DNA from 3 places in the Afipia sp. GW822-FHT03D08 genome. Region 1 is predicted to be linked to each of the others. Evidence: predicted binding sites of a transcription regulator. Region 1 holds the regulator's gene; each other region holds the start of a gene.
The links. Region 1 encodes LexA, which represses DNA repair genes until DNA is damaged. Its sites were predicted from a motif close to TGTTCNNNNTGTGTTCNG; they were not measured.
Positions count from the first base shown of each region.

Region 2: AC1RM7_RS11865 (DNA recombination protein RmuC) is a predicted target of LexA. The motif match lies at 884-901, and genes of this name have one in related genera.
Region 3: AC1RM7_RS12315 (helicase-related protein) is a predicted target of LexA. The motif match lies at 1,473-1,490, and genes of this name have one in related genera.

Region 1 is NZ_JBXANK010000001.1:766,931-770,065, forward strand. Features, by position in the region: gene AC1RM7_RS03670 (molybdopterin molybdotransferase MoeA) at 1-558, shown strand, start outside; gene lexA (transcriptional repressor LexA) at 771-1,478, shown strand; gene AC1RM7_RS03680 (ComEC/Rec2 family competence protein) at 1,584-3,135, opposite strand, start outside.
Region 2 is NZ_JBXANK010000001.1:2,392,428-2,395,562, reverse strand. Features, by position in the region: gene AC1RM7_RS11865 (DNA recombination protein RmuC) at 1-852, opposite strand, end outside; gene def (peptide deformylase) at 1,025-1,540, shown strand; gene fmt (methionyl-tRNA formyltransferase) at 1,554-2,486, shown strand; gene truA (tRNA pseudouridine(38-40) synthase TruA) at 2,486-3,135, shown strand, end outside.
Region 3 is NZ_JBXANK010000001.1:2,487,662-2,490,796, reverse strand. Features, by position in the region: gene rpmB (50S ribosomal protein L28) at 1-22, opposite strand, end outside; gene AC1RM7_RS12320 (DUF3108 domain-containing protein) at 405-1,241, shown strand; gene AC1RM7_RS12315 (helicase-related protein) at 1,589-3,135, shown strand, end outside.

The DNA of each region.
Region 1 (3,135 bases):
CTCGGCATCGCGCGCGACACACTCGAAGAGACCTCCGGCGGCATCCGGCGCGCGCGCGATCTCGGAGCAGACGTTCTTGTCACCACCGGCGGCGCATCGGTCGGCGATCACGATCTGGTTCAGGCCGCGCTGACAACCGAAGGCTTCGACATGGCCTTCTGGAAGATCGCGCTGCGGCCCGGCAAGCCGATGATGAACGGAAGGCTCGGAGCAATGCGCGTGCTCGGCCTGCCCGGGAACCCCGTGTCGTCCTACGTCTGCGCCTTCCTGTTTCTGGTACCGCTGATCCGTTCGCTCTCCGGGCGAACCACGATCGATCATCCACTCGAGCAAGCCAGGCTTGGGCGCGAGCTGCCCGCCAACGACAAGCGGCAAGACTACCTGCGGGCGCGCGTCACAGCCGGCAGCGACGGTGTGCCCGTCGCTACGTCGGTGGGCGCGCAAGACAGTTCGCTGGTGGCAAAACTGGTCGAAGCGAATGCGCTGATCATCCGTCCGCCATTCGCGCCCGCGGCCCCCGCCGGCTCGCCCTGCACGATCCTGCGGCTGCCGGACTGACAATCCCGATCACACGGGCCCCGTCGTTGACGTGAAATTAAGGGGTTGCGGAACACATATGGAACAGATAGTGTTCGTTCATGATTTGTTTCGAGTGACTCGCTACTCCTGAGTGTCCCTTTCCATTTGTTCTCAGTGGGGATCCAGAGAGGCGCGGCTTCGGATCAGAACGCGGGAATTCTTGAGATCCTTGGGATCGGGGACCAATTCAGATGCTGACACGCAAACAATACGAGCTTCTGCGCTTCATCAACGAGCGGCTCAAGGAAGCTGGTGTTCCGCCCTCCTTCGACGAAATGAAGGACGCGCTGGACCTGCGGTCCAAGTCCGGCATCCACCGGCTCATTACCGCCCTTGAGGAGCGCGGCTTCATCCGCAGGCTCGCCAACCGGGCCCGCGCCATCGAGGTCATCAAGCTTCCCGAAACGAGTGCCAGCCCCGGCGGCGCCCGCCGCGGCTTCACGCCAAGCGTCATCGAAGGCAACCTCGGCAAGGTCCGGTCGGCTCCGTCCGTCGGTCCTGATGAGGATGCCAGCTTCCCGGTTGTCGTGCCGGTCATGGGTCGGATCGCAGCAGGTACGCCGATCGAGGCATTGCAGACCCGCAGCCACACCATCAGCGTGCCGCCCGACATGCTCGGCTCCGGCGAACACTACGCGCTCGAAGTGCGCGGCGATTCCATGATGGAAGCCGGCATTCTCGACGGCGACACCGTGCTGATCCAGCGCAACGAGACCGCCGACACCGGCGACATCGTGGTGGCGCTGATCGACGAGGAAGAAGCCACCCTGAAGCGCTTCCGCCGCCGCGGCGCGTCCATCGCGCTGGAGCCGGCCAATGCGGCTTATGAAGTCCGCATCCTGCCGCCCAACCGCGTGCGGATTCAGGGCAAACTGATCGGTCTCGTCCGCAAGTACTGAGACTTTCGGTTTCCCTGTCATTCCAGGGCGCGAGCTTTTGCGAGCGAACCCGGATCCAGAAACTTGCCCGTTAAATTTGCTGGGCCGTCCGTAATGACGGCTGGATCAATCGTCCGGCTGGAGATCGCTCTCCGCCGGCGTCGCATCGACAGGCTGTGCGGGACGGTTTGACCGGGCAGCGGGTGTTTCGATGTCATCATCGGCATTTGCCGGTGACCACGGACGGTCGACGCCGCGCGGCTTATTGGCCGTGATCGCGTAACCGTCTGCGGTTTTGCGCAGGGCGAGTGTGCCGCGCCTGCGCAGCATTTCCTGATCCAGCACCATGGCCGCACAATCGGCGGGCGGCTGACGCAGTGTCACGATCACCGCGGCCCGCGCGCAATCATCCGCGAACGCGGCGGGCTTCAGCGTCAGCGCTACGGTCGAGCCGTCCGCAGCCTGCACCACGCATCCAGATGGGTCGCACGAGACACCGTCGGTCAGCGACGCGTCGGTTGCCTTGCGCATGTCGGCGTCGGCTGCGAGCCATTCGCGTGACAGGAAAGCATCCTTTCCAGTGCGCATCAGGCGCAGCCTGCCGTCCTTCCCGCGCACCGCGACCGAGGTGCCGTCTCCCGCAACAAGGATGTCCGGCTGCGGCGTGGTCAGCGCCCAGACCGTTGCGAATGCAATGAGCCCTGCTCCCGTCCATCGCAATGGCGTCCGCAACAAACCGAGCGCGATAATGCCTGCGCTCATCAGCGCCAGCGGCCCGGCGCCGAATGACGCGATCTGGCCGATCGCGCCGGGAAGCGCCGCCACCCATTGCGACACCGCCACCATCCATCCGATGCCGACATCCATCAGCCGCCAGAACACGCCGTCGAAACCGAACGGCATCGCAAGCAACCCGAGCAGCCCTGCGGGCATCACCAGTATCGAGACCACCGGCATCGCCGCGAGATTGGCCAGCACGCCGTAATGCGTCACGCGATGAAAATGAAACGCCGCGTAGGGCATGGTCGCGAACCCGGCCACCAGCGACGCCAGCGCCAGCATGGTGATTTCGCGTCCACCCCAGAGCGCCGCGCGTGCCACCTGCGAATTGTCGGGCGAGGCAAACAGGTTCGGCATGCCGATCTGGATCAGCGCCACGAGGCCAAGCGTCGCCGCGAACGACATCTGAAAACTTGGGTGGACCAGCGCTTCCGGCGCGATCGCGAGCACGATCATCGCCGCCACCGCCAGCGTGCGGAACGTGATTGCGCGCCGGTCGACCATCACCGCGATCAGCACCACCGCCGTCATGAAGAACGAACGCTGCGTGGCGACCTCAGCCCCAGACAGCAGCAGATAGAAAGCGGCGGCGATCAGCGCCGCGGCGGCGGACCATTTCTTGATCGGAAATGTCACGGTGAGCGCGGGAAACAGCGCGAGCAGCGCGCGCACGGCAAAGAACACCACGCCCGCCACCACCGCCATGTGATAGCCCGAGATCGACAGCACATGGCCGAGCCCTGAAATGAACATCGCGTCGTTGACCGGTGCGGAAATCGCATCGCGCCGGCCGGTGAGCAGTGCCGTGGCGATGGCGCGGTTATCGCCGGAGACGACACTGCGAATGCGCGCGTCGATGGCGTCGCGCATCCCCTGCATCGTGGCGGCATAGCGCAGA
Region 2 (3,135 bases), 1.6 Mb from region 1:
CGCCCGGTAGGCCTTCTGGATCACATCGTCGAAGCCGTCGTGGATTTCGGCGTAGACCGATTCCGACGGCACGAACATCAGCGCCGTATCCTGCGTCTCGCCGGGAATGAGATACTTCTCGGCGATGTCGTTGACGTGCTTCATCACGTCCTGCCGCAGCCGCTGGGTGGCGACTTTCTTTTCCTCGTCGCTGCGCGCATCGCGGAGCGCGGTGAAGGCTTCCAGCGGAAATTTTGCATCGACGCACAGGGGCCGCTGATCGGGCAGGAAAATCACGCAGTCGGGGCGAGTCCGGTTCGACAGCGTGTGCTGAAAGGCATAGGAGTCTTTCGGCATGCCGTCCTGAACGATGGCTTCCATCCGCGCCTGGCCGAATGCACCGCGCGACTGCTTGTTGGCGAGCACGTCGCGCAGGGTCGTCACCTGCGATGTGAGGTCGGTGAGATTCTTGTGCGCGTTGTCGATGATGCCGAGGCGCTCGTGCAGCACGCGCAGGGAATCCATCGTGTTGCGCGTGGTCTGCTCCATGGACTGGCCGACGCGGTGCGTCACCGAATCCAGCCGTTCGTTGACGGCGCGGGCCATTTCCGCCTGACGCCCCACCAGCGCCTGTCCCATTTCATGGACCCGGCCGGTGGATTCGTTCTGCATGCGCAGCACTTCGGCGAGCCGCTCTTCCAACTCGTCCGCGCGCACCGCCTGCGCCATGGCGGCCTCCGCGCCCTTTCGGCCTGAGCGCGCGATCACGATGGCGATGGTCAGCAACAACAGCAGCGCCAGCACGCCGAATGCAATCAGGGCGGCGCCAACGTGAACCGGCACATCGCCGGCCATGAAAAGGATCTCGTTCATGCCCCCTTTGTAACCCGATTCGGCACGCGACGCGAACGAATAGGGAACATTTTATGGTTAATAACTCCCTGATTTTTATGGTTAATCGCCGGTTAACGGCATTTGTCCCCGTCCAAGCGCCTGACCTCACAACGGGTTTGACCGTAGCGGGCGCTCCCATTACATCGCGCCCATGGCCAATCGCGACATCATCATTCTTCCCGACAAGCAGCTCCGGCTGATCTCGAAGCCCGTCGAAAAGATCACGCCCGAAATCCGGGCGCTTGCCGACGATATGTTCCAGACCATGTATGACGCGCCGGGCATCGGCCTTGCCGCGATCCAGGTCGCGGTGCCGCTGCGGCTGATCACCATGGACCTCTCCAAGAAGGAAGGGGAGAAGGAGCCGCGCGTCTTCATCAATCCGGAAATCCTGTCCTCGTCCGAAGAGATGTCGGTCTATGAGGAAGGCTGTCTCTCGATCCCGGAATACTATGAGGAGGTCGAGCGGCCGGCGCGGGTGCGCGTGCGCTTCATGGATCTCGACGGCAAGATGCACGAAGAAGAAGCCGACGGGCTTTACGCCACCTGCATCCAGCATGAGATCGACCACCTCAACGGTGTGCTGTTCGTGGATTATCTCTCCAAGCTCAAGCGCGACCGCGTGATGAAGAAGTTCACCAAGGCCGCCAAGCTCGCGGCGAAATAAGCCGGAGCTTGTCATGCCGCTTCGTCTGATCTTCATGGGCACGCCGGATTTCGCGGTGCCGACGCTGCTGGCGCTGGCGGATCACGGCCATGAGATTGCGGCTGTCTATACGCGCGCGCCAAAGCCCGCCGGACGCGGCATGAAATTGCAGGCGACGCCGGTTGAGCAGGCGGCGCGGCAACTCGGCATTCCGGTGCTGACGCCGAAGACGCTGCGGACGCCGGAAGCGGAGGCGGAATTCCGTTCGCACAATGCCGATGCCGCCGTTGTCGTGGCTTACGGCATGATCCTGCCGCAGAATATTCTGGATGCGGTGCCGCTGGGCTGTTTCAATCTGCACGGGTCGTTGCTGCCGCGCTGGCGCGGCGCCGCGCCGATCCAGCGCGCGATCATGACCGGCGATGCCGAGTCCGGCGTGATGGTCATGAAGATGGACGCCGGGCTCGACACCGGTGATGTCGCGATGGCCGAACGGCTGCCGATCACGGACGCCATGACCGCGCAGGATCTGCACGATGCGCTGGCGCCGCTGGGCGCGGACCTGATGGTGCGCGCGATGGGCGCTCTGTCGCGCGGCGGCCTGCAACTGACCAGGCAGAGCGAAGAGGGCGTCACCTACGCGGCCAAGATCGACAAGGCCGAGGCGCGCATCGACTGGACCAAATCCGCGCATGAGGTTTTGCGGCATATCCACGGCCTGTCGCCGTTTCCGGGCGCGTGGTTCGAGATCGCGGTCGATGGCGAGCCGGTGCGCATCAAGGTGCTGCGCTGTGAACTGGCGAAGGGCTCCGGTGCGCCGGGCGACGTGCTCGACGATCGACTGACCATTGCCTGCGGCGACGGCGCGATCCGCATTCTGGACTTGCAGCGCGCCGGCAAGCCGCCGATGAAGGCCGAGGCGTTTCTCAACGGCACGCCCCTCAAGCCCCCTGCGCGCGTGAGCTGATGCCCCGCTACAAGCTCCTCATTGAATATGACGGCGCTCCCTTCTGGGGGTGGCAGTACCAGGACAGGGGCCCCTCCGTGCAGGGCGCGCTGGAAGATGCCGTGAAGGCGATGACCGGTCAGTATGTGCGGGTCAACGGCGCAGGCCGCACCGATGCCGGTGTCCATGCCCTCGGGCAGGTGGCGCATATCGATCTGGCAAAGGACTACAGGGCCGATCGCGTGCGCGATGCGCTGAACGCCCATCTGCGCCCGCATCCCATCGGCGTGCTGTCCGCCGAGATCGTGCCGGAAACTTTCGATGCGCGCTTCTCGGCGACCAAGCGGCACTACATCTACCGCATCGTCAATCACCGGGCGAACCTCGCGCTGAAAGCGGGGCACGCGTGGCGTGTGCCGCGGCCGCTCGATGTCGCGGCGATGCAGGAAGCTGCGCAGGTGCTGGTCGGCAAGCACGACTTCACCACCTTCCGCGACACCGAATGCCAGGCGAAGTCGCCGGAGAAGACGCTGGACGCACTCGATGTGACGCGTGACGGCGATGATGTGACCATCACGACGTCCGCGCGCTCATTCCTGCACAGCCAGGTGCGTTCGATGGTCGGCTCGCTGGTCTGGGTCGGCCATGGACGCTGGACGTCCGGCGACAT
Region 3 (3,135 bases), 1.7 Mb from region 1:
TCAATTCGCAGCGCCGTGACATCGTATAATCCTTTGGCGAAACCTAGTGTCGCCCCGGACCGCCCAAAGGGGTCACGTGGGGGTTTAAACCGTCCATTTCAGGAACGGCGGAGCTATAAGGGGCTGGCGGCCCAGCGTCAAGGTTGAGAGGCGATTTCAGCGGCTTTTCTGTGCGCCAGGGCGCAAGCCGCGGCGGCTGGAAATGACGATTTTCCCCGTCAAACCAGTGATTTCCTAACATATAATCGACGTAATCCGTGACCAGACAGATATCTGAGGCTATCGATACGACTTTCGCGGCCTATTCGGGAACAAGTCCCGCAGACGCTGCGCCCGGTGGCTCCGGTCAATCGCTGGTCAGCAGGATTTCGTCGGCAATGCCCCGGTTCCCAAAGCTTTCTTGGATGCTCTCCCGGACCGCCCAAACCCAGCTTTGTCTGGGTATTGTGGCCGTAGCGGGCCTGTTGGCGATGTGTGCCTGCCCGGCCAGCGCCCAGGGCCGTCTGGACGCCAAGTATGAAGCAACGCTCGCGGGCCTTCCGATCGGCAAGGGCGCCTGGGTCGTCGATGTGTCCGAGGATCAGTATTCGGCAGCCGTCAGCGGCGCCACCACCGGATTGATGAAATCCATCGGCGGCGGCAATGGCACCGGCACCTCGCAGGGACGCATCACCGCGGGCCAGTTCGCGCCGCTGAGCTATATTTCGACGGTCAATTACGGAAAGAAGGTGGAAGTCATCCGCATCACGCTGGGCGGCGGCAATATCAAGGATTCATCCATCGAGCCGAAGCCCGACGAGAATCCGGATCGGATTCCGGTCACCGAGGCGCATCGCCGCAACGTTCTTGATCCGATGACGGGTGCGCTGCTGAAAGTTGCGGGCACCGGTGATCCGGTCGGTCCCGAGGCCTGCCGCAAGACGCTGTCGGTATTCGACGGCAGGATGCGCTACGATTTGCGCCTTGAATACAAGCGCATGGAAAATGTGAAGGCTGAAAAGGGCTATCACGGCCCGGTTGTGGTCTGTGCGGTCTACTTCACGCCGATCGCGGGCTACGTCCCGGATCGCGCCTCGATCAAGTACGTGGCCGCCCAGCGCAACATGGAAATATGGTTTGCGCCCATCGCCGGAACGCGGGTGCTGGCGCCTTTCAGAATTACAATTCCGACCCCGCTCGGCACCGGCATGATCGAGGCGACGGAGTTCATCTCGGTGCAGAAGACGGCCAAGACGAACTGACAAACCCGGCTGGCATTGACCGCCGCGAGGATGATTCAGGAACGAATCTCACCGTGAATCGTGTTGACTCTCCGGCCAATCCGATTCGACTCCGGATTTAACGATTTCATTCAAATCTGGCCGCGCGCGGAGCATCTTCAAACTTCATCTAGTATCGCCATCTATTGGTTTGTGCGACATGTTGAGGCGATCTGGGCAGACTCACTGCGAGTCAGCGATTCGGGCTTCTTTCGTTCCTTAACCGTTCCAAACCTTAAGTCGCGGCGCGAAAAGCGTCGCATTGTGAGACACTTCCTTCAAACTTGCTGCGGCGTCCGCGTCGTGTGCGTCATGCGGACCTCTCGATTATGCCTCTGTCGTCTTCCGTTCCGCTGTTTTCGAATGAGCGCGCCCCCGGAGCCGGTGTTACGGCGGTGCTGGGCCCGACCAACACCGGCAAGACCCATCTCGCCATCGAGCGGATGCTGGCCCACTCGTCGGGCATCATCGGTCTGCCGCTGCGTCTCCTGGCGCGCGAGGTCTACAACAAGATCGCCGCGCGGGCCGGAGCGGGCGCGGTCGCGCTCATCACCGGCGAAGAAAAGATCAAGCCGCCTCATGCGCGCTATTGGGTCTCCACCGTCGAGGCGATGCCCCGCGATCTCGATGTGTCGTTTCTGGCCGTCGACGAAATCCAGATCGCGGCTGATCTCGAGCGCGGTCACGTCTTCACCGACAGGATTCTGAACCGGCGCGGGCGGGACGAAACCCTGCTGCTTGGCGCGGCCACGATGCGGCCGATCATCGAGCGGCTGCTTCCTGGCGCGAACATCGTCACCCGGCCGCGATTGTCGCAACTCGAATTCGCCGGCGACCGCAAGATCACCCGGCAGCCGCGGCGAACAGCGATCGTCGCGTTCTCGGCGGATGAAGTCTACGCCATCGCCGAGCTGATCCGGCGTCAGCACGGCGGCGCTGCCGTTGTGCTGGGCTCATTGTCGCCGCGCACCCGTAATGCGCAGGTGGACATGTTCCAGTCCGGCGATGTCGATTATCTCGTTGCCACCGATGCCGTCGGCATGGGCCTCAATCTCGATGTCGATCATGTGGCGTTCGCGTCGGACCGCAAATACGACGGCTATCAGTTCCGCCGCCTGACACCCGCCGAGTTCGCGCAGATCGCGGGCCGCGCCGGCCGTGCGACGCGCGACGGGACGTTCGGAACCACCGGGCGCTGCGCGCCGTTCGAGCCCGAACTGGTCAATGCGCTTCAGAACCACACGTTCGACAGCGTAAAGATGTTGCAGTGGAGGAACACGCGGCTGGATTTCTCCTCGCTGGGCGCGCTCCAGGTCTCGCTGGCGCTGACGCCGAACCATGAAGCCCTGACCCGCGCGCCGATCGCCGAGGACATCCGCGTGCTCGACCATGCGGCCCGTGATGAAGACGTTCGGGATATGGCCAAGGGCGCGGCCGCCGTGGAACGGCTCTGGGAAGCCTGCCAGATTCCCGACTACCGCAAGCTGTCGCCGGCCGCCCATGCCGAACTTGTCACCACGCTGTATGGGTTCTTGATGCGGAAGGGCCGTATTCCGGACAACTGGTTTGAGGCCCAGATCGCGCAAACTGACCGCACGGACGGCGATATCGACACATTATCGGCCCGGATTGCCCAGATACGGACCTGGACATTCGCGGCAAATCGTCCCGATTGGCTGGTGGACCCCGAGCGCTGGCAGGCAATTGCCCGCGCCGTCGAGGATAAATTGTCAGATGCCCTGCATGAACGGCTAACTGAGCGTTTCGTTGATCGCCGGACCAGTGTATTGATGCGGCGCTTGCGGGAAAACACGATGCTGAATACTGAGATTGGGAAGACGGGCGAAGTGATCGTAGAGGGCCATATGATTGGCCG